4 regions of the Paenibacillus nuruki genome follow, and region 3 is predicted to be linked to each of the others. Evidence: riboswitches for the same ligand, from Rfam matches in the RefSeq annotation. Region 3 holds a riboswitch; each other region holds the start of a gene.
The links. Region 3 has a riboswitch for thiamine pyrophosphate ahead of RCP16_RS06155 (thiamine phosphate synthase). Riboswitches for the same ligand answer to the same signal wherever they lie in the genome.
Positions count from the first base shown of each region.

Region 1 (8,028 bases), 2.5 Mb from region 3:
CCTATCGCAAAAATAGATTTACGACCAAATAAATCACCGAGCTTACCAAAGATAGGCGTGGCGATACATGTGGTTAATGTATAAATAGAGAAGATCCAACTAATAAGGTTCAGTCCACCGAGTGAAGAAATAATGCGCGGTGATGCTGTACTGACTACTGTAGAATCTAGGGCACCAATAAACAGGGCTGCAAGCAGACCTATAGTAACCATAGACCGATTGGTTGCTTTGGACATGTACATTGTTCCTTCTTCCTGAATCAAGATGTTTATTATTAACGAAAAGAGAGTTATTTGAAGCACTGCACATCGTATATCAGAATAAAAGGAACGTCAAGACATTTGAAGCATACGAACACTTGTAGTGAGTCAACCAATTTTTACAAAAAAGATTGTATTAAATCGAGACAATTGCTGGAATTTAGCGTATTCTTGATAGAGTATGAATATCTTTCTATACAAACATTAAGATGGCACAACAGAGAGGAAGATTGTCTAACGAATGAATTACAAAAACCAACAAATCTTTGGATTTAGCATTGTTTTAACAATAGCTATTATATTCATGGTTATTGAATTTATTATATTTCAGAATGGCTCATTTACAGGTACAGGAATGGTTGTTGCTCTGTTATCTATTCTTCTTATCGTAGTTGGAGTGGGAATCGCATTTTGGACGATCAGAAGAACGACCCGTCAGTTAAAACAAGTCACGACAGTGATGGAACAGATCGATTTTGATACGTCTCAACCTTTGCCACGTCTACATGTTACAGCTAGCGGTGAAATTGGTAATATTGCTACAGCTTTTAATAAAATGTCTGAAGCGTTAGAAGCGCATACTCATCAAGCAAGTGAATTTAATAAGCATATCGAAGAAAGCAATTGGATCCAGACTCAATTGGCTCATATTGGAAATGTCTATCGCAATGTAAATGCAATCGATGATCTAGCAGATCGATTAATTCATGAATTAACACCTGCTGTAGAATCAGCATATGGTATTTTTTATTTTTGTGAAGAAGAAAATGGAATTGAATTATTAAAAAGAAAAGCGTCTTATGCTACCTACAGCGATGTGCCTGATCTAGTTCATGCATTTAAATTTGGTGAAGGTATTATTGGACAAACGGCCCTCGAAAAACAGACTCATATCATGAAAGCTCCATCGGATCACCCGATACGTATTCAGACAGGTGCAACCGTTATTCCTATTCAAGAAATTATGATTGTGCCCATCTTATTTGAAAATCGTACAGTCGTTGTCATTGAATTAGGAACAATTCATGGATTTTCGCAAAGACAGGAACAACTGGTTGAACGTATCGCTAATACTTTTGGTGTGGTTGTGAACAATATTGATAATCGGATGCAAGTGGATCGGTTATTACGTGAGTCTCAGACACTAACAGAAGAACTGCAATCACAACAAGAAGAGTTACAAGTCCAACAAGAAGAACTGCAAGCTACCAATGAACAGCTTCGTGAACGTAATCACTATGCTGAGATCAAAACGGAAGAATTGCAGATCACGCAAAAAGAACTTCAATTGTATTCAGAAGAATTGAGCCGTAGTTCTCGGTACAAATCGGAGTTTTTAGCGAATATGTCCCATGAATTACGTACACCACTGAATAGTATTTTAATTCTGTCTCAATTGATTAGTGAAAAAGAAAAACAGCATGAAGAAGATGATGTTCCACATTTTGGAGAAGTGATCAATCGATCCGGGCAAGATTTGTTAACCCTAATCGACGATATTTTGGATTTATCTAAAGTAGAAGCAGGGATGGTTGAAGTACAACGTGATTCGGTAGCGGTCTATGATCTACCTGAAGTCATGGGATATAGCTTTGACAAAATTGCAGAGCAAAAAGGTATTGAATTCCATTCTCATATTAATGAAAATGTGCCAGATGTCTTCTATACCGATGAGAAAAGATTACAACAAATCATGAAAAATCTACTTTCTAATGCATTCAAATTTACAAGTAAAGGTTCTGTAACAATCAATATTTCGTTAGCAGATGAATCGATTGTGGCTAAAGGATATAGTATTCCTGAGCAGATGGATTATATGTTAGCGATCTCGGTAACGGATACTGGAATAGGAATCAAAGAAGATAAGCAAAGTTTAATCTTTGAAGCTTTTCAGCAAGAAGATGGTACTACAGAGCGTCAGTATGGAGGCACAGGGTTAGGATTATCTATTTGTCGTGAGTTCTCCAAATTGCTGGGGGGCTATGTAACAGTTCAAAGTGAATTGGGTAAAGGTAGTACATTTACATTATACCTTCCTTCACTTGCTATTAATGAAGAAGGACAGCCTGTGACCAAGCCTGTATCTCCAACATGGATGGACAAAGAAGAACAAGAAGATTCGTTAGCTCGATTACAAGGCAAATCTGTGCTGGTTGTTGATGATGATTTGCGTAATATTTTTGCATTAGAAGGCGTGCTCAAGCTCAAAGGGATGCATGTTCGTAGTGCACAAAATGGGGAAGAAGCGATTGCACTTCTACATGCCGAATCTACAGATATTGTATTGATGGATATGATGATGCCGATTATGGATGGATATGAAGCGATGCGCTGGATTCGCTTAGAGGAAAAGTGGAAAGACTTGCCTATTATTGCGTTAACTGCGAAAGCGATGAAAGATGATCGTGAATTATGTATTGAAGCAGGAGCATCTGATTACATCAGCAAACCGATGAATGTAGAACAGTTGTTATCTGTTATTTTGGTATGGCTTTCCGATTGGGAGCAGCCTGATCAAGTCAGCTCACCTGAACAAGAGCAGACTCAAGAACAAAATAAATAATTTACAGTAAAATAATAAGGCACATTGTCCGCATAATGGACAGTGCGCCTTATTTTATGTGTAAAAAGATAGTGTGTTTTGATACAGTATCTGACGTGCTTCTTTCTCCGTTAGTCCTTGAATCTTCGCCCATTCACGGCATACATCAGCAGTCATCATAGGATGAGTCATCTGTTCTGCAAAAGAACCTTCAAATGGCCACGGCCCATCGGTTTCAACCATAACGAGATGAGCAGGATATACGGCTGCTAATTGCTGAATCTCCTGCTCATATTGGATATCCGGTGTAAATGAAATAGAGTAACCGTTATGGATCATACGCTGAATCGTTTCAGGATATCCTTTGAACCAATGAAAATGTGCTTTGGTAACACCATATTGCTCTAGCAAATCACAAGCGATTGCAGCATCTTCATAGACTGCATGTAAGATCACAGGCTTATCATAACGAGCAGCCAATTGGAGCAAAGCAGACAGTACATCTTGATATCCTTGCTCGTCCAATAACTCGCCACGTTCTATCGCTTCAAGCCGACGATAATAAGGTAATCCAATCTCCCCAATAGCAATCAGTCGATCTATACGCTGTTCGATCCACAACAATAACGTCTGAAGCTCTTGAGCGTCAGGTAAAGGCTGTTCTGGATGATAACCATACGCAGGTTGAACAATAGACGGATAGCGCTGAGCAAGCTGTTCTGTGCGCTGACAGGAAGACAGATTCATTGAGACGCTGATTAAAGATTGAATATTCAGATCAGCCAATGACCGAATCATCTGTTCAATCTTCGGATCATCATATTGATCCAGATGAATATGACTATCTATCAATGGAGCATAGACCTTATTCATCATAGATCACCTTCGTCTGTATGACGCATCGCATTCATCAGTTGTCTACGTAAAGCAATAAATGCTGGATCATCGGTAATCTCTTCTCGTCTTGGGCGCGGGAAAGGCACAACAATATTGTGTAGCACGGTCGCTGGACGACGAGACAGTACATAGATGCGATCGGACAACAGCAAAGCTTCTTCAATATGATGCGTAACGAAAATAACCGATCGTCTATTCTCTTCCCAAATATTTAACAACCATGATTGCATCTCACTGCGTGTAAAAGCATCCAAAGCACTAAATGGCTCATCCAGACAAAGTAAGTCACGAGGACCTAGCAATGCTCTAAGAAAAGCGACTCTTTGCTGCATACCGCCAGATAAAGTATGAGGATAAGCAGAAGCAAAATCACCCAATCCCACTTTGTCCAACCAGTGACGTGCTAAGTCTAGTGATTCTTTACGTGGTAAGCCTGCAACCTCGCGCGCTAGAATTACATTATCCTGAATCGTTCGCCATGGCATCAGTGCCGGTTGTTGGGGCATATAGCCACTTAATCCTTTACGTCCTGTTATATTTTGACCATCTAACAGAATATCACCTTGATCGGGAAGAACGACACCACCGATCATCTGTAACAGTGTGCTTTTACCTGAACCGGAAGGGCCGATAATCGAGACAAATTCTCCTTGATCAACATGTAAAGAAATGTCTTGTAGCACATGTAAAGATTGCTTGCCTTGTGCAAAAGATTTACTGATCTGTTGTAATGCTAACAGTGGCGTAGAAGTGTTCGTGATGATAGGTGAAGATTGAGATTTATTGATCGACATCTTTGGAACCTCCTTTGCCAGAACGCATCGATGCAGGATGATGCCAACGAATAGACCATTTTTCAATAAGATTGATAATCATAAATAACAAAAGACTGATAGCGACAACGACTAGAATCGCTAAAAACATATGATCAGTACGGAATGCTGATTTCTGTAACATCATATAATAGCCTATTCCTTCACTACTGCTGATCCATTCTGCGATAATTGCACCCATCACACTATAGGTTGCTGCAATTTTTACGCCAGAGAAGATCGAAGGTAAGCTAAAAGGCAATTCTAATTTCCAAAAGATTTGGCTTTTGGAAGCACCGATCATTTGCATATAATTGAGCATTGTTCGATCGGTTGTAGCCAGTCCGCTGAGTGCCGCAATCGTGACCGGGAAAAAGCAGACGAGAATAATCACGATTAATTTGGATAAAATACCAAATCCGAACCAGATGACAAGTAGAGGTCCCAGTGCAATCGTCGGAATATTTTGACTCAAAATCAATAACGGATATAGCGCTGAACGTAGAAACGGAGTGTAATGAAGTACTCCTGCTACCAGTAGACCTACAGCGACCCCGATACTAAAACCGGATAATGTTAACTTTAAAGTTGCCCACGTATGCAGACCCAGTCGATCTTTTTCACTCCAAGCTTCATGTCCAATTAACGCAGGACTTGGCAGAATCCATGCTTCAATATGGAATAGACTGGTTGCCAATTGCCAGATGACCAATAATAAAACAACCGCCCCCAGGGGCGGCCATATGCTTTTCCACCATGATCTCATAGCAGACATTAGCGGTACTTCTCGGTCAATCCATCCATACTGATACCGGATGGACTATGTGCAATCTTGATCTGAGAAATGATACTAGGACTACCTTTCTCCACCAAAGCTTCATGCATTTGACGAACCACTTCTAGCAATTCGCTAAGTTCGCCTTCCATAGTAGTCTCGAGGGGATGCACTTCATATTTCACGCCGGATGCTTGAATTACTTCAATCGCCCGATCTACATAATCATAAGAGTTCTCACCTGCTTGTGTTTTGGGAATTACTTGAATACTGAGTAACGTATGTGCCATTCTATCCATCTCCTTATGCTCTATTTAGTCGTTGCCGCAGGTAAATAATCATTGGTGTAGGCTTTAGTTGCATCTAATGGACTATCGAGCAATTTTTGCTTGAACATCCAGTTGGCATATCCTTCCCAGACGGATTGTTTTTGTTCACCCCAGCGTGGTGCATCATCTTGATAACGTGGAGATAACCATTCTTGACTGGCTTTTACTAATTTAGGATCAAGATCAGGAACAGCTTTGAGCAAGATATCCGCAGATTCGTCTGGATGCGCAATCGCATATTCATACCCTTTACTGGTTGCCGCCATAAATGATTTGACCAATTCAGGATCGGTAGAGATCTGCTTCTCATTGGTTACGATAACAGGGGTATAGTAATCCAGTTGGTCAGAATAATCTTTAACATATAACATATCTAACGGCTGACCACGAAGTTCAGCTTCTATGCCTGTCCATGCGTAGAATATCCAGGCAAAGTCGATTCCTTTTTGTACTGCTGTAAAATAATCGGCATTCCCGATATTCACACTTTTAACTTTGCTAACATCGCCGCCGTCCGTGTCCATAATTGATTTCATGACAGCTTCTTCAACAGGAGAGCCCCAAGCGCCATAGGATTTGCCTTCCATATCTTTAGGCGTTTTGATCCCGCGATCTGTAGGTGCTGCGAAGCCAGAAGTATTATGTTGAATAACAGCAGCAAGCGAGACGAGTGGAACACCTTGTACTCTAGCTTGTGTGACACTTTCTTGGTAGCTGATTCCAAAAGGCACTTCACCAGAAGCGACCATCGTATCTGCTCCGCCTTGTCCGGGCGCTATAATTTCGACATTCAATCCTGCTTCTTTATAAAAGCCCTGTGCTTGGGCTACATATAAGCCGGTATGATTTGTATTAGGTGTCCAGTCTAGAACGACTTTGACATCTTTAAGTGCAGATGTATTGCCCGCTTCATCTGTTGTATTGGTTGTACTTGCTGCTGAACCACATGCAGTTGTGATCCATAATAAACCTACCATTAACCATGGTAAGCTTTTCCGCCACCCTTTTTTATTTCCAATCATCCTAACCCTTCTTTCTGTTCAATCAAATAGTAGAATCGGTCTTCACTTGATAAAAGGCATAAAAAAAACGCCCCCATCGGGACGACATAGGTGCAATTATAAGCTCAACATACAGCATATAACGACTTGTTACTTTCCTACGCTGGCATTATCCAGATCAGGTATAAGGGTCTGTATTTATCACAATACACTCTCAGCCAGTTGCAACTAGCTCCCCTGTACGTATGCGGTTTTTTTACATTGTAATTATAGACCAGAGGGTATCAACTGTCCAGTACAGAGAATGCGTTGTCATCAGCAATAGACAATCTATTTCGGTTCAGGAACTCGGTCTAAGGGTATTTACATATACGGAAGTTTGTAACTAATAAAGTTCCATTCAATCTTTTTCTATCATATCTATTCGATATACATAGACTAAGAAATTGAATACACCCATACGTTTATATACAGGAGGAGATTGATCATGAGTAAAACAGCTGAAGAACAAGCAATTTTGACTGCATTAGAAGGTAACCCATTTTGTGCACTAGGTACTGTAGAAAATGACAAACCTAAAGTACGTTATATGGCGCTATATAATGAAGGCTTAAATATTCATCTCGCGACGAACCGCAAAACACATAAAGTCGAAGAGTTAGAAAAAAATCCGAACTGTTATGTATTGTTGGGTTATGAAAAAGGCGGCACAAGTCAAGTTGTTGAAATTGAAGGCGTAAGTTCTGTATCTACAGACGACGAACTCAAAAAACGTGTCTGGAAAGAAGAATTTAAAGAATGGTTCTCCGGTCCAGAAGATCCTGATTATGTGATCCTAGATATCAAACCACAAACGATTGAATATACAGATAAAGATGGCAACAAACAAACTTGGACTGCATAATATTCTTTTTCAAAAGAATTAAATAGGCAGTAATAGTATAAAAAACTCGGGATTTGAATTTGCGAAATAAGTAAAATGAATGCAAAATTCAAATTCCGAGTTTTTTCGTCTTTTTATTTCCAAAAAAAGGATAAAATAGGTACTTGAGGAACTTGATAAGGTATGCCCAAATAAGGTATAAAAAGATAAGTAGAATTATTTTAGATCATAACATGTAAAATGCCGATGGTGGAATAAACTGAAAGTTCTTATTGTAGAACTGTAAAGGAACTATACTGGAGGTGGTTTCCTTGAATTTAAAACAGATTGAACAGCAGATCGAACAGGAACGCCGCATACTGAACCAGATGGCAGAAGAACACGGAGTACGTGATTATCGTGTGTTGGATCAGTCCGAGCAATTAGATCGAATTTTAGATATGTATTTTCAATATAAAGATCAAGATGCCGATTTTTTAATACCTTAATGTATAGATTTTATGAAAAGAAACATAACACAATCATGTAA
Region 1 is NZ_OY725677.1:3,846,363-3,854,390, reverse strand. Features, by position in the region: gene RCP16_RS17105 (MDR family MFS transporter) at 1-242, opposite strand, end outside; gene RCP16_RS17100 (response regulator) at 502-2,823, shown strand; gene RCP16_RS17095 (TatD family hydrolase) at 2,878-3,675, opposite strand; gene RCP16_RS17090 (ABC transporter ATP-binding protein) at 3,675-4,493, opposite strand; gene RCP16_RS17085 (ABC transporter permease) at 4,480-5,277, opposite strand; gene RCP16_RS17080 (MTH1187 family thiamine-binding protein) at 5,286-5,576, opposite strand; gene RCP16_RS17075 (ABC transporter substrate-binding protein) at 5,597-6,637, opposite strand; TPP riboswitch at 6,754-6,865, opposite strand; gene RCP16_RS17070 (pyridoxamine 5'-phosphate oxidase family protein) at 7,104-7,520, shown strand; gene RCP16_RS17065 (aspartyl-phosphate phosphatase Spo0E family protein) at 7,811-7,987, shown strand.
Region 1: linked by a shared signal. The riboswitch ahead of RCP16_RS17075 (ABC transporter substrate-binding protein) and the one ahead of RCP16_RS06155 (thiamine phosphate synthase) in region 3 are both predicted to bind thiamine pyrophosphate.

Region 2 (8,028 bases), 2.0 Mb from region 3:
GTGACCATATTGATTAATATAACAATCCCAACAGCGGATGTTACCATTACGAAACAAATTAACCCTGAGCTTAGCCATATTTATGGATTTACCGATTTTCATCTGATTTCGCGTGAAACAGGCGGTATCTTTATGTTCTATAACGAACAAGATGAATTACTATTTGTTGGTAAAGCACGTAAGCTTAGACCACGCGTCAAAAAGCATTTCGAAGACACCGTATCACCGATCAAAGATCACCGTGATGAAGTGACGAAAATTGAAGTCTGCTTGATCGACAACGCTATGGATCGTGAGATTTATGAGACGTACATTATCAATACACTACATGCAAAATACAATGTAGAAAAAGTATTTTACAAGTAAACGTAATAAAGACCTCTTTTATTTGATCCGCTACCTTACATTCGGTAACAGATCATCAAAGAGGTCTTTTTATTTTTCGTTGTGTTAGCGTTTTTTCGGCGTATATTCCAGATCACGGAATAAGCGATTGAGTTCATCGGTGGTAAGATCACGCCACTTGCCTGTTGGTAAATTACCCAGACGAATATTCATAATACGTGTACGGCGTAGCGCACGTACTTCATAACCAAGAGCAGAGCACATCCGGCGAATCTGACGATTCAAGCCTTGAGTCAAAATGATTTTGAATACATATTTGGATTGTTGAACGACCTGACAAGGCAATGTAACCGTATCGAGAATCTCTACACCAGACGCCATGTTTTTTAGAAAAGAAGGCGTAATCGGTTGATCGACCGTTACGATATATTCTTTTTCATGTTTATTTTCAGCACGTAAAATTTCGTTGACGATATCGCCGTCATTGGTCAGCATAATCAAGCCATCCGAGTCTTTATCGAGTCGCCCGACATGAAAAATACGTAAAGGATGATTAACAAAATCAACGATATTTCCCCGAATATGACGCTCGGTTGTACTGGTGATGCCTACCGGTTTGTTAAGCACAATATAGACATTTTCCTGTTCCACTTGGATCGGCTTGCCATTCACTCGAACGTCGTCGCCTTCTTCCACCTGACTTCCAAGCTCGGCAACCACACCATTGATCGTGACAATACCTTCATTGATCCATTTATCAGCACCCCGGCGGGATGTAATTCCAGATTCACTAATATATTTATTAATTCGCACGTATAAGCACACCTTTAACTCTAATTTTTGAGTCAGCTATTCTGCTCGAACTCAAGTCTATCTCTACGATACCCTTTTTTGCTGTATTTTAAAAGAATCATTCACAGATCTATAGATTATGACTTGGTATGCAAAATATGTTGTAGTGCTTTTTCCAAGCGACCGTATTTGAACATGAATCCTTCTTTGATCAGGCGATTAGGAACCACCCAGCGACTTTTAAGTACCAATTCAGGCTCGGTACGGATGATTCGAGCACCTAGATTCAGCATCCATGTGGAAGCAGGCAGACCGCCTTTACGATGCATCACTTTACGCATGGTCGCCATCAGTTCTCGATTGGTGACTGGATTCGGCGACGTACAGTTAAATACTCCTTCAAGAGATTCCCACTCTTGAATAAATAAAATAATTTGGAATAAATCTTCAACATGAATCCAGCTAAACATCTGCTTGCCTGATCCTTGATGACCCCCTAGTCCAAAGCGAACAAGATTTTGAAAAGGAGTCATAACCCCACCGCCCGGACCGAGTACAATCGCTATTCGTAATGCTGCTTGTCGTGTATGAGGAAGGTTAAACGCGAAAAAAGCTTCTTCCCAAGCTTTGGCAACATCGACTGAAAAGCCAGTTCCGATCTCGCCTTTCGTCTCGGTCATCGGACGATCTTCTGCATGACGATAAATAGTCGCTGTACTGGAATTCATCCATACCGCAGGTGGATGCTCACAATCCAAGATAGCGTTTCCAAGAGTCTGTGTGGTTTCTACTCGGGAATTCATAATTTCACGTTTGTTGTGCTCGTTATAACGACAATTGACCGATTTCCCCGCCAGATTAATCACCATCTCTGCGCCATCTAACGCTTGCACAATTCCTTGATAATCATCCCATGCGATATGTGGAGATTGTCTGGAAATGATCTGAACATCTATATTCATAGCTGTAAATTTTTTTTCCAAATACTGCCCGATAAATCCGGTACCGCCTGCTAATACCACTTTACGTGTCATCCCCATCAACTCACTTCTATTCAGATATTTTAATCTGCGTGCAAATACCTAATAATATCTATATTTTACACCATTTTATAAGTGTATAACGGTAAAAAAAGGAAACCACAAGATTCTTATAGCAGTTGACAGTCTCTTCAATCGTGTGTACAGTAAGATGCAAATGAATCGAATGACCACTAGGGGAGCCTTTGTGTAGGCTGAGACGGGAAGATCCCGGACCCTTGGAACCTGATCTAGTTCATACTAGCGTAGGAAAGTGGAGACTGTGCAAGAGTACCTGTACAATACGTACACCTATTCTGCCGCTCCATCACGGGGCGGCTTTTTTGCATGTATTTTTCCATATATTCCAGCAGTGGTCCTTCTTTATTAACCAAGCATCGATCCTGATGCTTCAATCTAAGGAGGATACAATTATGACATTTTCACAGGAAATTAGACAGGCAGCAGACCCTATTTTTGAAGCGATTTTCAATCATCCCTTTGTTCAAGGCATTGCCAAAGGTGATCTGCGTAGTGAGCAGTTAATCCATTATGTAAAACAAGATTTTGAGTATTTGAATTCATTTATGCGTATCTATGGAACAGCGATTGCCAAGTGTCCAACACGCGAAGATATGGCGATGTTTAATGAACAGATTTCATTTGTGCTTCATAGTGAAATTCATCCTCATAATAATTTCTGTGATGTAGCAGGCGTAAGATATGAAGATTTACAAGGATATGCGCTTTCGCCTTCGTCTCATCATTATATTCGTCATATGTTAACAGTAGCTCATGAAGGTGATCTGGGTGATATTTTGGCTGTATTATTGCCTTGTCCGTGGACATACTGGGAAATTGGTGTGAAGTTACTGGAAGAGGTGAAGCCTGATGCATCTCATCCTTTTTATGATTGGATCAGCTTCTATGGCAATCGAACAGATACAATAACGCATCAATTTTGCGCTCGCTTAGATCAATGGGCAGAGCAGACAACACCTGCACATCGTGCACGTATGAAAGAACATTTTCTACTGAGCTGTCAATTTGAATATATGTTCTGGGACATGGCTTACACGCTACAAGATTGGCCTGTACCGATGGAGGTTGCACGCGTATGAATGCTCAGCCGATCCATATGACATGGAAAATGAAAGAGGTTGTATTAACAGTTATTTTAGCTGTAGCTTGCGGTGTGATTTATCTAGGTTGGTCTACGTTATGGATACCGATCTCAGCACTGGTTGGACCGGTAGGTGCAGGATTTATGTTTGGCATCTGGATTATAGCAAGCCCGATTGTGGCTTATATTATTCGTAAGCCAGGGGCGGCATTGATCGCTGAAGTAGCGGCTGCGGCGGTAGAGCTATTAACCGGTAGTCATTTTGGCTTATCTGCCTTATTGATCGGTGTGTTTCAAGGGATTGGAGCAGAGATTGCTTTCGCTCTATTTGGCTACAAACGATATAACTTGATGACTCTCATGTTGTCCGGTGCATTGGCAGCGGTAGGTGGAGTCCTTTATAACGTTATTGCTAACGGATTCGGTTACTATACAACTCAGATATTGCTGTTAACGCTGATTATTCAAATGATCAGTGGAATGATCTTAGGTGGAGGGTTAGCTAAGATTGTCGTAGAAGCTTTGTGCAAAACAGGAGTGCTGGATCAATACGAAATTATGAAAGCACGGCGGAAGAAGGGAAAACCTAATGGAATCGCTTCTGGAGTGTAAAGACCTGTCGGTACGCTTTTATAATCGAGAAGCTAACGTTTTGAACGGTATTGATCTGTCGATCTCACGAGGTGAAAAATTACTTATTTTGGGACCTAGTGGAAGTGGGAAGTCGACACTATTATCTGTGTTATCAGGCATTATTCCTGAACATGTAGAAGCCGAGGTGGAAGGTGAGATTCGATTAGCCCCTCAATGTGGAGTCATGTTCCAAGATCCAGATTCCCAGTTCTGCATGCTTCATGTGGATGAAGAGATCGCTTTTAGCTTAGAAAATCGCTTGATTCCCCGTGCTCAAATGGATGCCATGATAGAGACTGTCATGAAGCAAGTAGGTCTGGATATAGATGGGCATACGCCGATCGAGACATTGTCTGGTGGCATGAAGCAACGATTAGCATTAGCATGTCTGTTGGCGCTTGAACCAGAAGTTCTTTTTTTCGATGAACCGACCGCACAATTAGATCCAGTCAGTCGTAAAGAAATCTTTCAATTGCTACATGAACTAGCAGATCAGCATGGACAGACAATGGTATTTGTCGAGCACACTTTAGATGGCTGTATACAGTGGATGGATCGAGTCATTCTTATGAATGCGCAAGGCAGTATGATTGCGCAAGGAGAGCCAGCAGAGATGATCCAGCGATATCGAGCAGAGATGCAAGAAGCAGGCATCTGGCAACCCAAATTATTTCCGTATACATGGGACGATGTGCAAGATCATCCTTCGCATCCGTTAGCACAGCGATTGCAACAGACTTTACAACAACGACGTGCTTCTGCATTAGATGCAGACCAAGAAGGTAAGGGTGGGTCTGCTATCATCGTAACCGAGCAACTGGATATCGGTTATCGTCAAAAGTCTGTGATGCGTGATATGAATATCCGTATTCCGTCAGGGGAATGGGTAGCGATTGTCGGTGCGAATGGAAGTGGCAAAAGCACATTTCTCAAAAGCCTGATCCGTCTAGAACGTATCCGTAGCGGACAACTTTACTTTCAAGATATCCTTTTGAAAAAGTGGAGTGATCGCGATCTATATGAGCAAGCAGGATTTGTTTTTCAAAATCCTGAACTGCAATTTGTGACAGATACTGTATTTGATGAGATTGCTTTTGGAGGACGACAACGCAATTGGAGCGAAGAAGAAGTGTATGCCAGAACGGTACAGTTGCTACAGGAATTCGGCTTAGAAAACTATCAGGATCAACATCCATTTACACTCAGTCTGGGGCAAAAGCGGCGCTTGAGTGTAGCGACCATGTTGTTATTTGACCAATCTTTACTTCTATTAGATGAACCGACCTTCGGACAAGATGCACGTACATCGGCTGAATTAATCAAGCGATTACAACAACGGCAAGCGCAAGGCACTACGATTGTGATGGTGACACACGATATGGATCTGGTCGATGAATACGCCAATCGAGTGATTGTGTTTGATCAGGGCAAAGTAATCTATAATGGTGCACCGTATCATCTATTTACACATCCCGAATCTATCGGTCATCATGCGATTATTGCTCCGCTTCATTATCAACTGATGAAGCCAGAGAAGGAGCGGAGTATTATATGAAAAGCAATGATTCCTGGTTATCAACATTGAATCCGACGATCAAGTTGGTAACTCATTTGTTAGTGATGTGTGTATTGATGGCAGTCACTGATCCTCGGATCACCTTAGCGATCTGGATAGTAGCACTGGTGATTGGATTGACGTTAGGTGGATGGCGTATTCCTTATTTGCTCAAACGGTTATTGCCGTATACGATCTTTTTTGTGATGATTTTTTGGATGATGGCGGCCTTTGGTAAAGGGGAGCATACTCTGTGGCAATGGGGATGGTTCCATATCACCGAAGAAAGTCTAAACAATGGACTAATGATCGCACTTCGTATGCTTGGCTTTGTCACTTATGGCTTGCTGTTCACGTCTACAACCGATCTGACCGCTATGATTATGAGTCTGGTACATCAATGCCGATTGTCGCCTAAATGGGCTTATGGACTGTTAGCTGGATTTCGCTTTATCCCGCTTTTTCAGACGGAACTAGCTCAAATGAAATCAGCACATAAGATTAGAGGATATAAGCAGAAGAATAGTTGGAAATCCTTCATCCGCTACGCCCTACCGCTATTCACTCAGGGTATTCGGAAGTCTGAACGAATAGCGATAGCTATGGAAGCACGCGGATTCACAGGCACGCGCCAGCGCACGTATTATCTGACTCCGCAATTAACGGGGAGAGATGGATGGTACTGTGGATTGTTATTGGTGGTTGTTCTGTGTATAGCTGTAGTATTAAAAACATAGATTCATAGAAGGAGCATCTTGTTGTAGTCAAGATGCTCCTTTTTTTACTTTCTATAGTATTTGCATGCCGATCACAGCTTATGTAAACTTACTATAATTACCAATAGTCTTTAATAAAAAAAGAGGTGAGTTTTTTGCATATCGTATGGAGCAGTTTGTTTATTACGATGGGAATACTGATTGCTATCGTTGCACTATTTACATGGATCACAATCACAGCTGTCAGATCCTATCGCAATAAACATAGACATTAATCTACATAGAAGTATCAATATTTACTAAAAGCATCTTGATTCTCTTGTACATTTTCTAAATAGACAATCTGACCTTCTTCATTTACACGAGCAATATCAATGCCTGTTTTGGCATATACGGTTCCTTCGCTCGACATTCCACATACTGCCCAGCGGGATTCGTAGGTTCCGTTGTTTTGCAGTTCCCACGGTTCATGCATATGTTTGATATCGATATTATATTGATAGAACATGTCGATAAAGTTTTTGAATCCTTTACGTGATGATCCATTTAATACGATCTCTACATCAGGAATAAATAAACTCAGTAATTGTTCCATCGCTTGTTCATCAGTACGTGAAGCATCGAATAAGCGAAAATAGTCATTTAGTGTGTGTACCGCGGTTGTCATTTTACAAATCTCCCTTTGATTAAAAACACAATCATACCGTTATTTTGATTAATAGTTTGATGAAAATCGAACTATTAAAGTGTAGCATACTTTCAAAGTAATAAATAGTTCGACCAAAATCGTACTTTTCAATTGATACTTGCTCCAATAAATGATAAGTTGAAGAGTATGAAAATATTAGAAGCTGTAGCACCGACACCAATCAAGCTTGTAGACGTATTCAGTGCACTAAGTGATCCTGTGCGACTGAAAATACTACTGTGTCTTGCCCATCATGGAGAAAAAAGCTGTGCAGGTTTTCAGATGAGTCATATTTCCAAATCAACATTGTCTCATCATGTTAAAATATTACGCGAAATAGGGCTTATCCAATTACGCATCGAAGGCAGACAGCATTTTTATAGCATTTGCCGCAGTGAACTAGACACTCAATTTCCTGGATTACTAACATCGATTCTTCAAACCGAAGAAGAAGATCTAGTGTAATCTATATATTCTCAAATTTATTCGCTTTGAAAGAAGGTATACCATGAATAAACCGTCCATTTATGGATTAACATTAGATCAATTATCAGCATGGCTAGGTGAACGTGGACATAAGAAATTCCGCGCAAGTCAAGTCTGGGATTATTTGTATCGTCAGCGTGTAACTGAATTTAATAACATGACTGAAGTGAATCCTGCTTGTATCGCTTTGCTTACCGAGCACTTTGCGATTCAAACATTAACTGAACATGTGAAGCAAGAATCTGCCGATGGTACAGTAAAATTTCTGTTCCGTTTGGAAGATGGCAACTTGATCGAAACCGTATTGATGCGTCAGAAGTATGGTCAATCGGTCTGTGTCACCACGCAAGTGGGCTGTAATATTGGTTGTAGCTTTTGCGCTAGTGGTCTGATTAAGAAAAGTCGTGATCTAACCGCAGGTGAGATTGTCGAGCAGATTATGAAAGTACAATTTCATCTGGATGCAGCCGCGCAAGACCAATTGGTGACTCATATCGTAGTAATGGGTATCGGCGAACCATTTGATAACTTTGAAAATATGGTTGATTTCTTAAATATCGTGAAAGACCGCAAAGGTCTAGTTATCGCTCCTAAACGAATCACTGTATCTACAAGTGGTCTACCTGATAAGATTAGAGAATTTGCAGATAGCGATCTTCAGGTCAATCTTG
Region 2 is NZ_OY725677.1:4,384,296-4,392,323, forward strand. Features, by position in the region: gene RCP16_RS19455 (nucleotide excision repair endonuclease) at 10-366, shown strand; gene rluF (23S rRNA pseudouridine(2604) synthase RluF) at 451-1,158, opposite strand; gene RCP16_RS19465 (TIGR01777 family oxidoreductase) at 1,275-2,171, opposite strand; TPP riboswitch at 2,343-2,446, shown strand; gene tenA (thiaminase II) at 2,591-3,277, shown strand; gene RCP16_RS19475 (ECF transporter S component) at 3,295-3,891, shown strand; gene RCP16_RS19480 (ABC transporter ATP-binding protein) at 3,869-5,467, shown strand; gene RCP16_RS19485 (energy-coupling factor transporter transmembrane component T family protein) at 5,464-6,204, shown strand; gene RCP16_RS19490 (nuclear transport factor 2 family protein) at 6,473-6,850, opposite strand; gene RCP16_RS19495 (ArsR/SmtB family transcription factor) at 7,019-7,336, shown strand; gene rlmN (dual-specificity RNA methyltransferase RlmN) at 7,380-8,028, shown strand, end outside.
Region 2: linked by a shared signal. The riboswitch ahead of tenA (thiaminase II) and the one ahead of RCP16_RS06155 (thiamine phosphate synthase) in region 3 are both predicted to bind thiamine pyrophosphate.

Region 3 (8,028 bases):
GTCGTACATTACGGATTTACTTGCCGCCAGGCTATAATGAAGTATTAAGTTACCCTGTCGTGTATTGTCAGGATGGTGAAGAGTTTTTCAACTTTGGTCGCATTGCTACGTATGCCAACCAATTAATCCTTGATGAAAATATAGAACCTTTTATTATTGTAGGTGTAGAAGTAAATACGAAGATTCGAACACAAGAATATGCTCCATTTGGTGATCGCTTCGAAAAATACACCGCTTGTTTTGCTGAAGAAATCATTCCTTATATTGAACAAAAATATCCTGTACGACGTACGCCAGATCAGCGTATTTTGGCAGGTGACTCCCTTGGCGGCAGCGTTTCGATCCATCTGTCCCTGTTATATCCTGAACTGTTCCAGCAGGTGATTAGTCTATCCGGTGCTTACTATAAGCAAAGTCAGGATATTATCGCACAAGCTCAAAATCTTACAGATTTGAATGTATATATGATTGTAGGTCTGCAAGAAACTGATTTTGAGAGCGATACAGGTATTTACGATTTTGTACAATTAAACCGTGAGACTCGTGACCTTTTACAAGAACGCGGAGCCACTGTACAATATAGCGAAAAAGATGGTAAACATTTGTGGGGCTTCTGGCAAAAAGAACTTCCTGCTGCATTAAAATACTTTTTACCAGAAATCTAAAATTTGTAGCTCTTTATTACTTACAGTAGAAATCGAACTTTCAAACGGGTTATATTGATGTTTACGCTTTCACATCCAAAAAATCTATAATTCGTTTGATTGCTCGTCTTTTCTATTGTATCTGTGTGATAGAAAGTTATGCAACTACAATTTCAATATATCTTCTTTTATTTGATGAAACGAGGGCTGATTCATGTCGATGAAGCGTGCTATTATTTTCTCGGGTGGTCAATTACATCCTGATTTTGTACAACAGATTCAAGAAGACGATTTGATTATCGGTGCAGATCGTGGAGCATTATTTTTAATTGAACACGGTATTCACCCTCATGTCGCTGTAGGGGATTTCGACTCATTGACCAATCGTGAACATGATCTAGAGAATATCAAAGCTAATAGTGATCAGTTGATTGTCTATGACTCGGTGGAAAAAGATTGGTCTGATACTGAAGCTGCTTTTGAAATTGCGATGGAACGTCATATTCGGGAAATTTTAATTTTGGGAGCGCTTGGTACACGATTCGATCATACGTTAGCCAATGTACAACTGCTAGTCCGTGCTGTTCAGCATCAAGTGAATTGTAGCATTATGGATATGAATAATTATATTTCACTTACCAGTACTCAAGCGGTTATCGAAAATCGTGGTTTTCCTTATATTTCATTGTTGCCTATTACTTCTGAGGTGACCGGTATTAATCTCACCGGATTTCAATATCCGTTAGAACATGCTACTTTACGTATGGGTCAATCCCGTGGTATTAGTAATCATTTGATTAATGAAGAAGGTACAGTGAGTATTGAAGGTGGTTTACTACTTATTATTCAAAGTAGAGATTAATCGCTCTATTTTAATCATATAGGTTGTAATCGTACTTATGATCAGTTCATAGTATTACATACAAAAATCCATGTATGAAGAGAATATTCTCTTTGTACATGGATTTTTGTATACCTCTGTAAAGTTATTGATCGCTATAGAATCTGTTTAGTCATGATAAGCTTTCTTGTACGCATAATAAGATTAAGTTAATGAGACCGTTCTTAATGATGACCTAGTACTTTTTGTACGAAATCTGTTTTGGCTTGCGTATAGGCTTCTCGATCATCTTTGTTATCTACAGCCAGCTTTTGCTTTAATTGAGCATATTGCTCTGCCCATTCTGGATGTGCGATTAAGCGATCACGAAACAACAGTTGATTTTTCCATTGTTCTCCTTGTTGCAATACGATATGCAAATGAGCAACACGCTTATCATTGATTACTTTCACAAAAAATCTACGATGTTCTTTACCATCCAATTCAGGCGGTACATAATTCCAGTTTTCTTTTTCCAATACAGAAATGATCGCTGGTAATGAATCAAAAGAATCTGTAATTGCCATCATATCAATAATAGGTTTGGCTGGTAGATGTGGTATCGCTGTACTACCAAAATGTTGAATATCATTTATCGCAAACGGAGTTAATAATATCGTTAATTCGTTTTTGTACATCTGCCCCTGTTCTACCCATTGTGGATCAGGTTGAGCAATTTCAATAGCTTCTGTTGCCCAGACAGGCCAAGTTGATTCATTGTGAATATCAGTCAATATGATCCTCTCCTTTTTAACCAAAATATCTGTGATATAAAGTCCGCGCTTCTGCAATATCTTTAGTACCGTGCACCATTACACGTCCATCACGGAAAATAACAAGACGTTGTCCACTTTGCATCGTCATAGATACCAAAAAAGGAGTAACACTGACTTGATGTTCTTCCAATTTGGCTAAGCGCTGAGCAGTTTCTTGCAAGTCTACGGTTACTTTTTGTGCAGGACGAATCTGTACCGTGTCTCTACCGCATAATACTTCGGTTTTACTTTGACCGGCTTTTGTCAAATAAGGATACGTGGGTTCACTGCCACACGAAGGACAATGAGGTTTGCGTGCGCTGCTCATTTTGATCGAGACTTGTTCATTGTTCCATAGGTCAAACGATAACAATGTACCTCGCAGTTGATCTACATTACCACTAAGTAACTTAATTGCTTCTGTACATTGATGAGCTACAACCATCTGCACAGCTGGAGGAATAATACCTGAAGTATCACATGTATCTCCGCCAAGTGGTGCAGATTCCATTAAGCATTGCAGACAAGGAGTAACTCCCGGAATAATCGTAAATGTAATACCATAGCTACCTACACAACCACCATATATCCACGGAATATTATATTTTTGTGATATATCATTAATCATAAGTCTTGTCTCAAAGTTATCGGTTGCATCCATAATAAGATCTACACCTTTAGCTAGATCTTTCATTTCATCAGCAGTAACATCTGCAATATGTGCCTGTATATCTACTTCAGAATTGATCTGTTGTAAACGACGTTGAGCAGCGATCGCTTTGGGCATACGCTCTTGAGCATCTTGCTCTGTAAAAAGTTGTTGCCGTTGCAAATTGCTCCATTCCACATAATCACGGTCTGCAATAATGACTTTACCTACGCCTGCTCGCACTAACGTTTCTGCTGAACTCGACCCTAAAGCTCCAGCGCCTACAATAAGTACAGTAGCTTCTGCTAAATGTTGCTGACCTTTTTGCCCTAATGGAGCAAATCGTTCTTGTCTGGAGTACCGATTTTGTTGTTCAGGTTGTTGCTCTATGTTGGTAGTATTCACGTTCAAGTGGTAATCATCCCTTCTGCTGGGCTACTTGCCACAGCATACTCACGTACAGGAATCATGCCTGCTTCCCTTCCTAATCGACCTGCTTCTACCCCCAGCTTCATTGCTGTTGCCATTTGGACAGGATTGGTTGCACCTGAGACTGCACTATTTAGCAGTACTGCATCCGCACCTAATTCCATTGCATAAGCAGCATCTTTAGGAGAACGTATACCTGCATCTACAATCACAGGTACAGTCGCTTGATCGATAATCCATTGTAAAGCAGATGGATTGAGTATTCCTTTACCCGAACCGATCGGTGAAGCACCCGGCATAATCGCATGTACACCAAGTTGCTGTAGACGTTTGGCTAACATGTAATCATCAGAGATATACGGCAGAACAATAAATCCTTCTGCTAGCAAGACTTCACAAGCTTTGACCGTCTCCAAAGGGTCAGGTAAAAGCAACGTATCATCTCCGATAACTTCTACTTTTATCATATCACATAATCCAGAAGCTTTTGCTAAGCGAGCGATACGGATCGCTTCTTCTGCTGTTTTGGCGCCAGCGGTATTTGGGAGTAATTTATATTTTTTGAGATCTAACATTTCCAGAAAGTTCGGTTCATTCACTTGATCTAAATTCAATCGTCTGACAGCAAAAGTTAGCACTTCTGTACCTGAAGCTTCAACAGCTTGATTCTGAATCTGTAAATCTGTAAATTTCCCTGTTCCTAATAATAGCCGTGATGTAAATGTATGTGTACCTATCGTTAACAAATCAGCCACCTCCTACAAAATGTACAATCTCTAATATATCTTTGTCTGCCAGTGTAATATGCGGATGTTCTTCTTTTTGCAAAATTTGTTGATTATGCTCTACAATGACTGTTTTTTGACCGAGAGATAATGATTCTAGTAGTTTGGATACGGTATTGTATTCAGGTTCTACATATTTCCGATTGCCATTAATTATTAATTCCATGTAGACACTCCTTCGATTGTGGATAAAGATTTAGTTGATAGAGATTTCGACTTTCGTAAAGCTCGTTCTGGTGAAAAACAATCGGGAATATGAACTGTATGATTATTTATGAGTGCCTCTGCTATCCATTTTGCTGTGCCAGCAGCTAATAACATTCCATTGCGATAATGACCGGATGCTGTCCATAATCCAGCGAGCGGTTGAATTTGCCCCAAGTAAGGTAATTCATCCGGTGTTCCAGGTCGTATGCCTGACCAACAACGTTCAAACGTAGCTGATCCCACCGCAGGTAGAAATTGCTCCGCTCCAGACAACAACTGAGCAATTGCAGAAATATCTACTGTTGTATCTGTACGTTCTGGTTTACTCGTAGCTCCGATCCAGATTCGATAATCGCTTTTGGGAATCATATAAATACCTTCTCCATAGATCGTATGTCCAAGATACTGAGAAGGCGTACTAACTTCGATTAATTCTCCTTTAACCGGCACAAAAGGCAAATGATACTGCTCTGTTGCTAACAATTGTTGTGTACATAAGCCTGTTGTTAAAACTACTTGTTCAGCATGGATCTCTCCCTGATTAGTGATTATACCTGTAATATGATCTTTCTTTTGCGAATGTAGTAAGCGATATACTTCAGTCTCTGGATAAAAATCGACATGATATTGAATCGCTGCTTGAACAAGGGCTTGATTGAGCAAAGCTGGAATTAATTGCGGTTCATCTGGATTGTAGATCATGCCAGAAGGAGCATGAATATATGGCTCCACTTGTGCTAAATGTGAAGGACTCCACCACTCTTTGCGATCTACTTGGGAATCAGTATGTGTAGGAACAGCAGTCATGGGTAGCAAAAATCCTTCTGTTCGCAGTCCAATATCAATCCCTGTCTGCTCCAATAGATCAGTAGCCAGCTTGCTATAGAGCGATTGACTGTATAATGCCAATTGATACAACTCTTGATGAGCGAAATGTTCTGAATGAGCCGCTAACATTCCACCTGCTGCCCCTGACGCACCAGAAGCGGGTTGATTTTTTTCCAACAAAGCGACTTTGACTCCTTGCTGTGCCAGTTCATAAGCAAGCGCAGCCCCGATAACGCCAGCGCCTACAACGATCACGTCATAATGATTAGTCTTACCATTCGATAGATGAACCATCCGCCGATTCACTTCTTTCCTAATGATTGTGATTGTAGATCGGTAAAAGTAACTTGTTGAATACTTTCGTTATATAACCGACAGACATGCTGTGGATGTTCCGCTTCAAAAATACCCGACATGACAGCTATTCCTGTAGCACCTGCTTGATGAATGTCTTGGCAATGTTCGGGTTGAATACCACCTATAGCAATCACAGGTATAGATACAGCATGACAAAGCTTTTCTAATTGATCCAATCCTCGTGGACTCAGATCTGGCTTAGAAGTAGTCGCATAAATATGTCCATAAAAAAGATAATCGACCCCTTCATCTTGAGCTTGTAATGCTTGCTCTATGCTATGAACAGATCGCCCGACTTTCCATCTTGAAAGAGGATCATCTGTAGTTATATAAGACATATATTCACTCAAATGCACACCACCTATATTCAGATCCACTGCTAATTGAGGTCGGCTATTGATCCTGATTTTGGATGGTGGCACTCCTGTATGAATCAACTGCTGGACAGCATCAATGACCTGAGAATCAGACCACTTTTTTTCACGAATATGAATAGCGGTCGTCCATGAATAGATCTGGGAAGCTATCTTTACAAGCTGATCGATCGATTGTTGACCTGTACTGATGGCATGAAGCTCCATAAGATATATGCTCTCCTTCCTTCAAAATATGTATAAGTGAACGCAAAAAAGCCACTTCTTATGAATAAAGAAGTGGCTAGTATAAACTTAGAAAATAATGATTCTTGTCTGAGATCAAACAAGATTATTATTAGAATAACGGACAACATATCGACAATCGTCATAAGCTAATTCTGTATAAAATAATTTCTACTCCATACAGTCAATGACTTAATCGTACATGCAATATGATCTAACATTTCCGTAACTCTGCTACCACTTCCCTACGCTGGTATGATCCAGATCAGGTACAAAGGGTCCGAAAGCAATATCTACTTTCATCTCAGCCTCAAGCGGCCCCCCTAGTGCATTCAAGCTATTCGATTTGTTATTCATCTTAGCAAACAGATTTCGATAAAGCAAATTATTATAGAAATATAATATACAAATAATGTAAATCAAAAGTAAATATACATCTAAAATTATTATACATAAATGATATTGTTAGCTTTATTTATACATCTATTATTTTGCTTTAGCTTCAGACCATTGCTCAACATCCCAAATTTTAGTGACCCAATCTTCATAAAATTCAGGTTCATGAGAAACAAGCAAGATCGTACCTTTGTATGCTTTTAAAGCACGTTTCAGTTCGTTTTTAGCATGAACATCCAAGTGATTGGTAGGCTCATCGAACAGTACCCAGTTGCTTTCACGTAATAAAAGTTTGCATAAGCGTACTTTCGCTTGCTCTCCACCACTTAACATACGCATAGGACGTGTAATATGCTCATTTTTCAATCCACAACGTGCTAGGTGACCTCGAACTTCATTTTGACTCAAATGCGAAAATTCATTCCATACTTCATCAATCGGTGTCAATTGATCCGGGCGTACTTCTTGCTCAAAATAAGCCGAATGTAAATAATCGCCAAGATACGTTTTACCACTAACCGGTTGAAGTTTACCTAGAATTGTTTTGAGCAAAGTTGATTTACCTACACCATTACAACCTACGATAGCAATTTTCTCACCACGTTCAATATTCATAGTCATTTTAGGCAATAAAGCGTGAGTATAACCGATCTCGAAATCTTTACCTTCAAATACCGTTTTACTACTTGCACGTGCTTCTTTGAAATTAAATGTCGGCTTTGCAAATTCTTCCGGTTTGTCGATTCGCTCGATCCGATTTAATTGCTTTTCACGACTTTTCGCACGTCCTGATGTCGATGCACGTGCTTTATTTTTTTGAATAAATTCTTCTTGTTTTTTGATAAAATCTTGCTGTTTTTCAAACGCTTCAATATGTTGATGCTTTTGAATATCTGCCATTTCCAAAAACTTAGCATAATCAGCTGTATACCGATTTAATTTGGCAAATTCCAAATGATAAATAACATTAACAACTTGATTCATGAAATCCGTATCATGCGAAATCAATACAAAAGCATGTGGATAGTCTTGTAGATAACGTGTTAACCATTGAATGTGTTCTACATCCAGATAGTTGGTAGGCTCATCTAATAACAATACATTAGGCTTTTCAAGTAGTAATTTGGCAAGTAATACTTTGGTACGTTGTCCACCACTTAATGCTGTTACATCTTTATCAAGTCCGATCACATTCAGACCCAGACCATAAGCCATATCTTCAACTTTGGTATCTAGTAAATAGAAATCTCCAATTTCCAGTTGTTCTTGGATATCACCCATTTGTTCCAACAATACTTCCAATTGTTCAGGTGAAGCATCTGCCATCTGGTTAGTGACTTCGTTTAGTTGTTGTTCTAATTCCAGTAAAGGAAGGAAAGCATCTTTAAGTACATCACGTACTGTTTTTCCTTCAGTTAACTTCGTATGCTGATCCAAATAACCATAACGTACACGCGGAGCCCATTCGACTTTACCGCTATCTTTTAACAGTTTACCTG
Region 3 is NZ_OY725677.1:1,365,954-1,373,981, reverse strand. Features, by position in the region: gene RCP16_RS06190 (alpha/beta hydrolase) at 1-665, shown strand, start outside; gene RCP16_RS06185 (thiamine diphosphokinase) at 859-1,506, shown strand; gene RCP16_RS06180 (GrpB family protein) at 1,710-2,258, opposite strand; gene RCP16_RS06175 (MoeB/ThiF family adenylyltransferase) at 2,275-3,333, opposite strand; gene RCP16_RS06170 (thiazole synthase) at 3,336-4,103, opposite strand; gene thiS (sulfur carrier protein ThiS) at 4,105-4,308, opposite strand; gene thiO (glycine oxidase ThiO) at 4,299-5,483, opposite strand; gene RCP16_RS06155 (thiamine phosphate synthase) at 5,480-6,115, opposite strand; TPP riboswitch at 6,359-6,468, opposite strand; gene RCP16_RS06150 (ABC-F family ATP-binding cassette domain-containing protein) at 6,620-8,028, opposite strand, start outside.

Region 4 (8,028 bases), 2.1 Mb from region 3:
TCAACAGGTTGATCGGTAAATCGAGTTAGCATTTCGACTAAAGCAATCGAACCGACAGCGACAATAATCAGTGTGGCTACATTAATCTGCCCGACAATTCCTGAATCGCTAATACTGATTCGAAATAGACCCATGAGTGCTTGAATAAGAAAAACCCATGTGAGCGCTATCCAAGGAATCATCAAGTAATACATCGGCTTGCTCAATTGACGCTTTTCGGGTAAATTACGAATTAACATATTGCCATATTCCATCGAATCTTTAGCAAATAACTGTTTGGCGGTTTTTCCTTTTTTCTGTGCATCTAATAAATGATGACCCATTTCTAAAAGTAATTCTTCACCAGCTTCACGATCAATACGTGCATCCCGTACATGGACAATCACATCATCATAGTAATCTAAATTTTCGGGTTTTAACTGATCTCGTACAACATTAATATCTTTAACCATCTGGCGTATTGTGCTCATTATTTATTCCTCCATTCTCATTGTTCGAATCTATTATTTTGCCATACTTTCCTTGCGTTGACAATGATCTAGCGTTAATGATAATATGATTTCAAGATTAAAGCTCATTAAACTGATCGGAATTGTTTATTTAAAAGGAGGAATCATCATGGAACGTAATATCGTCATTCGACATCACGACTTGGATCTGACAGCTAGTATTCATTATCCAGAACAGGAACCGCAATTAGTCGGACGGGGCAAAAGCCGTACACCGCTGATTGTGATCTGCCATGGTTTTGTAGGCAGCCGCATTGGAGTGGATCGCCTATTTGTTAGTACAGCCCGTGAATTGGCGGCTGACGGTTATATGGTGGTTCGTTTTGATTATGCAGGTTGCGGTGAAAGCAGCGGCGAATATGGCAATGAAGGCTTAGAATCAATGGTTGCTCAGACTCGTACTGTACTTGATTATGCGATGACTTGCAGTGATATTGATCCGACACGGGTCACTTTAATTGGTCATAGCTTGGGCGGAGCTGTAGCGATTCTGACATCGGTACGCGATCAACGTGTCAAAAGTCTGGTGCTCTGGTCAGCAGTAGGGCATCCATTTAACGATATCGTCAAATTAACAGGACGTGACAAATACGATCAAGCAGTGATCGAAGGCAAAGCCGACCATCTAGGGTATTCATTTACGCCAATATACTTTGATTCACTTGGCAATTATCAACCGTTTCAAGAAGCCAAGCAGTTTAATGGCGATGTGCTCGTTATTCATGGAACAGGCGACGATGTGATCCCTGTCGATTATGCCTTTCTATATCAGAAAGTATTCTGGACACGTTCAGAAGGACGCTGTGATAAAGAAATCATTTTTCAAGCAGATCATACGTATTCTAACGGCACACACCGACGTGAATTGCTGGACAAAACCCGTCAATGGCTTACAGGACGTGAAGTGGCTCAGACCGATTGGCAACACTGGATGATATAAGCGTTTGGCAATATAAACACTTATATCGTAAGATATTTTGCTATCGCAAAAATCATGTTCGATTGGACTAGAAGAAGTAGCGCTTATACTGCCAAGCGCTTGTATAGTAAGATATTAACCAATTTCTCACTCTTTACCAGATCATTCACCAGTGGTATGGTAAGAAAGAACAATTGAATAGTTACTGATTTCACTAGGGGAGCCTGTTGGCTGAGACGAAAATGGATTTTCGGACCCTTGGAACCTGATCTGGATTATACTAGCGGAGGGAAGTGGAGGCTGAATTTTCACTCAAGTTATGTCTACCTGAATGAATGTTTGACCCATTTGTCTCTTTAGAGATGGATGGGTCTTTATTGCGTTCAGCTCTTATAAGATAAAGCCTAACCTTTTCTACATATAATCCAAATAGAATAGGGTAATCGCAAAATATCTATTTATTACAGGAGGCTAATTAAATGAGCTTTTTAGCAAAAGTACAAGCACAAAATCCACTTGTTCATAATATTACGAATATGGTCGTGACTAATTTTACAGCCAATGGATTGCTGGCTTTGGGCGCTTCTCCTTTTATGGCATATGCCCATGAAGAAGTAAAAGATGTGGCTGCAATGGCAAGTGCTGTGGTGCTCAATATCGGTACGCTTGATCCTTATACAGTCGAAGCTATTCTCCAAGCAGGACGCTCAGCCAATCAAGCAGGTGTACCTGTTGTATTTGATCCGGTAGGCGCAGGAGCAACACCTTATCGTACTCAGTCGGCGATACAGATTACTGAGCATGTCCAGATTGATGTGTTACGTGGCAATATAGCTGAAGTCGCTAATGTCATCGGCGAACAATGGCATATCAAAGGCGTAGATGCAGGAGCAGGCGAAGGAAATATGGTCGAGATTGCTGAACAAGCGGCTCGCCAATTGAAATGTATCGTAGCAATCACAGGCGAAAAAGATGTGGTCACTGATGGCAATACCACCTATACCATTGCAAATAGTCACAGCATCTTAACACGGGTCACAGGCGGGGGTTGCCTGCTCAGTGCTGTTGTGGGTGCATTTATCGCAGTGGCTGATCCTACAGAGTCACAAGAACGCTTAAACGCTGTAGTTGAAGCACTAGCGTTTTACGGCATCGCAGCAGAGATTGCTTACCAACAGACGGCAGGACAAGGTACAGGTAGCTTTCAGATCGAATTTATCAATCAACTCTCTCTAGTCACACCCGATATCGTATCCACCCATTCAAAAATCGCAAAAGTCCAGCGCTTGGCAAGATAAGCGCGACATCTTCTAATCCAATAAAACGTGATTTTTGTGTAACAAAATATCTTCTAATCAAATCTATCCAAAGGAGTGAAAAAAATGAATGTATATCAAGCTTTAACGATTGCTGGTTCAGATAGTGGAGGAGGCGCAGGGATTCAAGCCGATCTCAAAACATTTCAAGAACTCGGAGTCTATGGTATGTCTGTTCTTACTGCTGTTACGGCTCAAAATACAAAAGGGGTACAAGGAGTCTATCCGGTAGAAATTGAAGGTATTATTCAGCAATTGGATTCAATCGGTACAGATCTACAACCGCATGCTGTCAAAACAGGGATGTTATTTAGCGCTGAGATTATTCGTCATGTCGCTCAAAAAGTAAAACAGTACCATTGGCAACATCTAGTGATTGATCCAGTGATGGTAGCCAAAGGCGGATCTGTGCTTTTGCAACAAGAAGCATTACAAGCGCTCGTCTCGGATCTGATCCCGTTAGCAGAGATCATCACTCCCAATTTACCAGAAGCAGAGCTACTCACAGGGATATCGATCACCAACATGCAACAGCGTGAACAAGCCGCCACACAGTTAATTGATATGGGTGCAACGTATGTAGTGATTAAAGGTGGACATGATGCATCGACTTCAACCGTTGTGGATTTGTTGTATGATGGACAACATTTTGAATATTTTGAAAGCAAGCGTATTGATACAATGCATACGCATGGGACAGGCTGTACTTTTTCAGCGGCATTGACGGCAACATTAGCTCAAGGTAAATCGATCCATGAAGCTGTAGATACCGCCAAGCAATTTATTCAAGCCGCGATTGAAGATGGACTGGGAATTGGTTCCGATCATGGGCCTACTAATCATTTTGCGTATCAACAAAGGAGCCGGGTCTATAATGTCTAAGCCAGATCAACACCAATTGCGCCAGTATTTACGCCTTTATCTAGTGATGGGTAGTGTCAATTGTACACAACCACCAGAAGAAGTATTAACATCTGCCATCGCAGGAGGGATTACTCTTTTTCAATTTCGTGAAAAAGGGGTCGGGGCACTCACAGGGCAAGCGTACTACCAACTGGCTGAATCTCTTCAACAGATCTGTAGAGAGCATAAGATTCCGTTTATAGTGAATGATGATATTGAATTAGCGATTGCATTGGATGCCGATGGAATTCATGTAGGGCAAGAAGATATACCTGCCGATCAGATTCGTGCACGTCTTGGGCAAAATAAGATGATTGGCGTATCTGCTCATTCGGTCGATGAAGCTAGACAAGCTATTCAAGATGGAGCTGATTACTTAGGCATAGGACCGATCTATCCGACCACTTCCAAAGCTGATGCCGAAGCCGTACAAGGAACACGTACGATTACAGCTCTTAAGAACCATCAGATACATATTCCATTAGTGGGTATTGGTGGTATTCATGCAGATAATGCAGAGCCGATCTTGACCGCTGGAGCCGATGGAATAGCAGTAATATCTGCGATTGCAGGACAAGACAACGTCGAGCAAGCTACGGAGCGATTGAATACACTCACCAAGCACTTTATTGCCAATCAAAAGCAGTAATAGACGGCTTGAAGTTGATTCGAATAGAAATTATTCAAAATAAAATACAAAAAAGTCATTCTGTATACCGTAGCTTAAAGTACGGTGTAGCGAATGACTTTTCAAGTGGATTTCTATTTTTTTATCTATTGTACAGTAGGTTTTTCTGTTCTCCTTGTGATGATCTGTATGTTACTGCGAATAACATCGATCATTCTATAGAAGCCAATTGATTTGATTATTTATATCGTTAAGCGATTTTATGCTGATTAGGCAAGGTGTCTTGTTGTTTGTTACGACGGTTGAAGAAGCGAGTGCGTAAGTAAGGAACGATCCAGCGATCTAGACCAATTTTACCAGCATTTGCACCAGCAACGATAATGAAAATTTCAGCAAGTAACAAGTAAGGGTTGGTGCTTACAGTGCCCGAGAACAAGAATGCGAAGTTCATTACCATTCCCATTAGTGCTGCAAGTGTAGTACATGCACCTAAGATTAATCCAAGTCCGACAAGGAATTCACCGATAGGAACAAGAACATTGAATAGTGCTACATTTGGTAAAGCGAAATGTTGTAAAAATGCGCCCCAGCCTGCTTGTACACTTGGATGTTCTCCGCCTGTATTAGCGATAGCACCTGTTAAGAATCCAGTAGCATCGAATCCGCCACCACTTAATTTTTCCCATCCACCAGCGATCCATTTAAAACCGATATATACCCGTAGTATAGTTAATAACCACATTGCCACACTGTTTTCTCTTAGCCATCTGTTCATGATTGCCACTCCCCTGAATAATGTTTTATTTTTGTAAGTCTGTGCTAACTTGTTGAGTTGGTGATGATCATCTCTTCCATGTCTTTATTTTAAATCACAACTAAATTTTAAAATGTGATAAAAATCACAATCTTAGATAAATTTTTAATATTTTATTATTGAACTGTTAAAATATGGTATATATAAATGAAGTAGATGTTTGGATGATGGTATTCGTTAATTACCTCATATGTATTCTATATAGAAGAAGCTTATGTTTTAATAAGAAGTAGACCGTGTTTTACATCTTCTGCTTGTACATAAACAGCCAGCTGATTTTTAATTCATTTGAAGTTCATATGTGTGTTCTATAGTAGGAATGTATCCTACTGTGCAGATGACAACGATCTGCTACATTGCATAATGATGCTAATCACTGAGGGGGATACTATTGTAATGAATCAATCTGGATTATGGAAAGTAAGCAAATGGACGATTCCACTTGTACTCACTGCTAGTCTGATCGGTTGCGGGTCTGCTGAAGTGGCTACACCTGCACCACAGCAACAACCTGAACCTGCCAAAGTAACTGAACCGATCGCACCAGAAAAGCCAGCAGAAGTGGCCTATACCGCTCCACTTACCGGATTACCTGTAAAGCAACCTTCTCTAGCTAGACCGATTGCGGTCATGATTAACAATGCACCTGCGGCACGTCCACAATCAGGATTAGCACAAGCAGATATGGTCTATGAAGTGCTAGCCGAAGGAGGAATCACTCGTCTGATCGCTGTATATCAGAGTTATCATGGGGATGTGACGATCGGCCCTGTGCGGAGTATTCGTCCGTATTTGATCGGCATCGGGGAAAGTGTAGGCGCATTGCTTGTTCATGCCGGAGGTAGCCCGGAAGCGTACAGTATATTGCAACAAGGAAAGAAAGAGCATTTAGATGAAATCACCAATGCAAGTGCTCCATTCTGGCGAGATTCCAGTCGTAAAGCGCCTCATAATTTATATACAAATGAAGAGAAGTTACGTAAAGGTGCACTCCAAAAAAATTACAAACAAGAGATCACGATTCCAACCTATCCTTTTCTACCTTCTACAACTGCTAAATCTTCAACAAGTACAACAGCCGATTCACTAAATACAGATCATTCTTCACTTCCAACCGATACTAATTCACTCAAAGCAGATACCGTTTCTGCCGATAATAAAGATAGTATTAGTGCTAATGACTCAAGCTCAACATCCTCTGCCACGACAGCAACCAAAGCGTCATTGATCGAACTTCAATTTTTGCTAGAAAGTTATAAAGTCGGGTATAAATATAATTCCACCACCGGACTTTACACACGTAGTATGAATAATGAACCGCATATTGATCTAAATAGTGGAAAGCCTTTAACTGCTTCGAATGTTATGGTGTTGGGCGGAGATTACAAAGTATTAGACGATATTGGCAGATTAAGCTTAAATCTTAATGCCGGTGGAGAAGCGATGTTATTTCAACAAGGTCAGCAGATCAAAGGTCAATGGAGCAAGAAAAGTGGAGATGTGATTCGCTTTAGCAGTAATGGTCAAGAAGTGCCTTTTGTACCCGGTGTGACGTATTACAATATTGTTCCTAACAGCCCATCATTCGAAAATCATTTGACAATAGATGGTAAAAAGTTGAACGAAAATGGATGAAAAAGGTAAAAAATGCTGTGATGATCGAATTAAAGTCGATTTTTGTATGATTTTTGTATGATAAATGTAAACAGAATCTTTACAAACCTATGTACAGATTGATAAGATAACAAAGGTTGTTATGAAATCATTTTGTTTTCATAATTCTAATTTACGACATTTTTCGGCAAAATTTCGAAAAGGGGTTATAGAAATGCGTGTTAAGAAAAAGGATATCTTTTTTCAAACGCTGGAGAACATGGCAGATGCAATTGTGCAAGCTGCAGATTACTTTGCGGAACAAGTACCTAACTTGAAGGATATTCCAGAGTTTACGAAGCAAATGAAGATTTACGAGAATCAATGTGATGATTACACGCACACCATTATTACCGAACTGAACAAAACATTTATCACACCCATTGAGCGTGATGATATTATGGATTTGACGACAACGATGGATGATGTATTAGACGGTCTAGAAGCATGTGCTTCTCGTTTTGATATGTATCATATGACTGAGCCAGATAATTATATTGTTCAATTTGCTGAAATTTTGCGTGAATCTGCTTATGAAATTCAAAAAGCTATTCATTTGTTGTCTCATAAAAAGCTGTTGGCTATTCGTGAACATACGATTCGTCTGAACGATCTGGAAAACCAGGGTGATGATGTATTACGTAACTGTATCAAAGATTTGTTTGCCACAGTGAAAGACCCGATTGAACTAATTAAGAAAAAAGAAATATATGAGCGTTTGGAAACAACGACTGATGCTTGCGAAGATGTAGCGAATAGACTCGAATCTATTATTATGCGCAATTCCTAAGATTGCTTACAAGATAAGCATATGATCCATTTTGCTGAGTATAGATGGATGTAATATGCAGAGATGCAATAATCTGTAACAGATAACTAAGGAGGTAGGATTGCGCAGATTCTCTTGATTGGAGTGCAAGAGATCCATCTGGGCGATGAATGATATGGTAGAAACCTCAATATGGATACTGGCTATCGTCGTGTTTTTGGCTTTGGCGTTCGATTTTATCAATGGATTCCATGATACAGCAAATGCTATTGCTACATCGGTTTCTACTCGAGCGTTACCGCCACGTACAGCGATTCTGATGGCGGCAGTAATGAACTTTCTGGGAGCGATCACGTTCACAGGCGTAGCCAAAACGATCGGCGGTAGTGTTGCTGATCCGGCGACTTTGGATAACGGTATAGAAATCGTTATTGCAACACTAATAGCTGCAATTATCTGGAACTTAGCAACATGGTGGTTCGGTATTCCTTCTTCTTCTTCACATGCTTTGATCGGT
Region 4 is NZ_OY725677.1:3,481,167-3,489,194, reverse strand. Features, by position in the region: gene RCP16_RS15465 (DUF1129 family protein) at 1-470, opposite strand, end outside; gene RCP16_RS15460 (alpha/beta hydrolase) at 619-1,449, shown strand; TPP riboswitch at 1,635-1,737, shown strand; gene thiM (hydroxyethylthiazole kinase) at 1,908-2,726, shown strand; gene thiD (bifunctional hydroxymethylpyrimidine kinase/phosphomethylpyrimidine kinase) at 2,811-3,626, shown strand; gene thiE (thiamine phosphate synthase) at 3,619-4,296, shown strand; gene RCP16_RS15440 (DoxX family protein) at 4,526-5,053, opposite strand; gene RCP16_RS15435 (DUF3048 domain-containing protein) at 5,486-6,724, shown strand; gene RCP16_RS15430 (DUF47 domain-containing protein) at 6,918-7,532, shown strand; gene RCP16_RS15425 (inorganic phosphate transporter) at 7,687-8,028, shown strand, end outside.
Region 4: linked by a shared signal. The riboswitch ahead of thiM (hydroxyethylthiazole kinase) and the one ahead of RCP16_RS06155 (thiamine phosphate synthase) in region 3 are both predicted to bind thiamine pyrophosphate.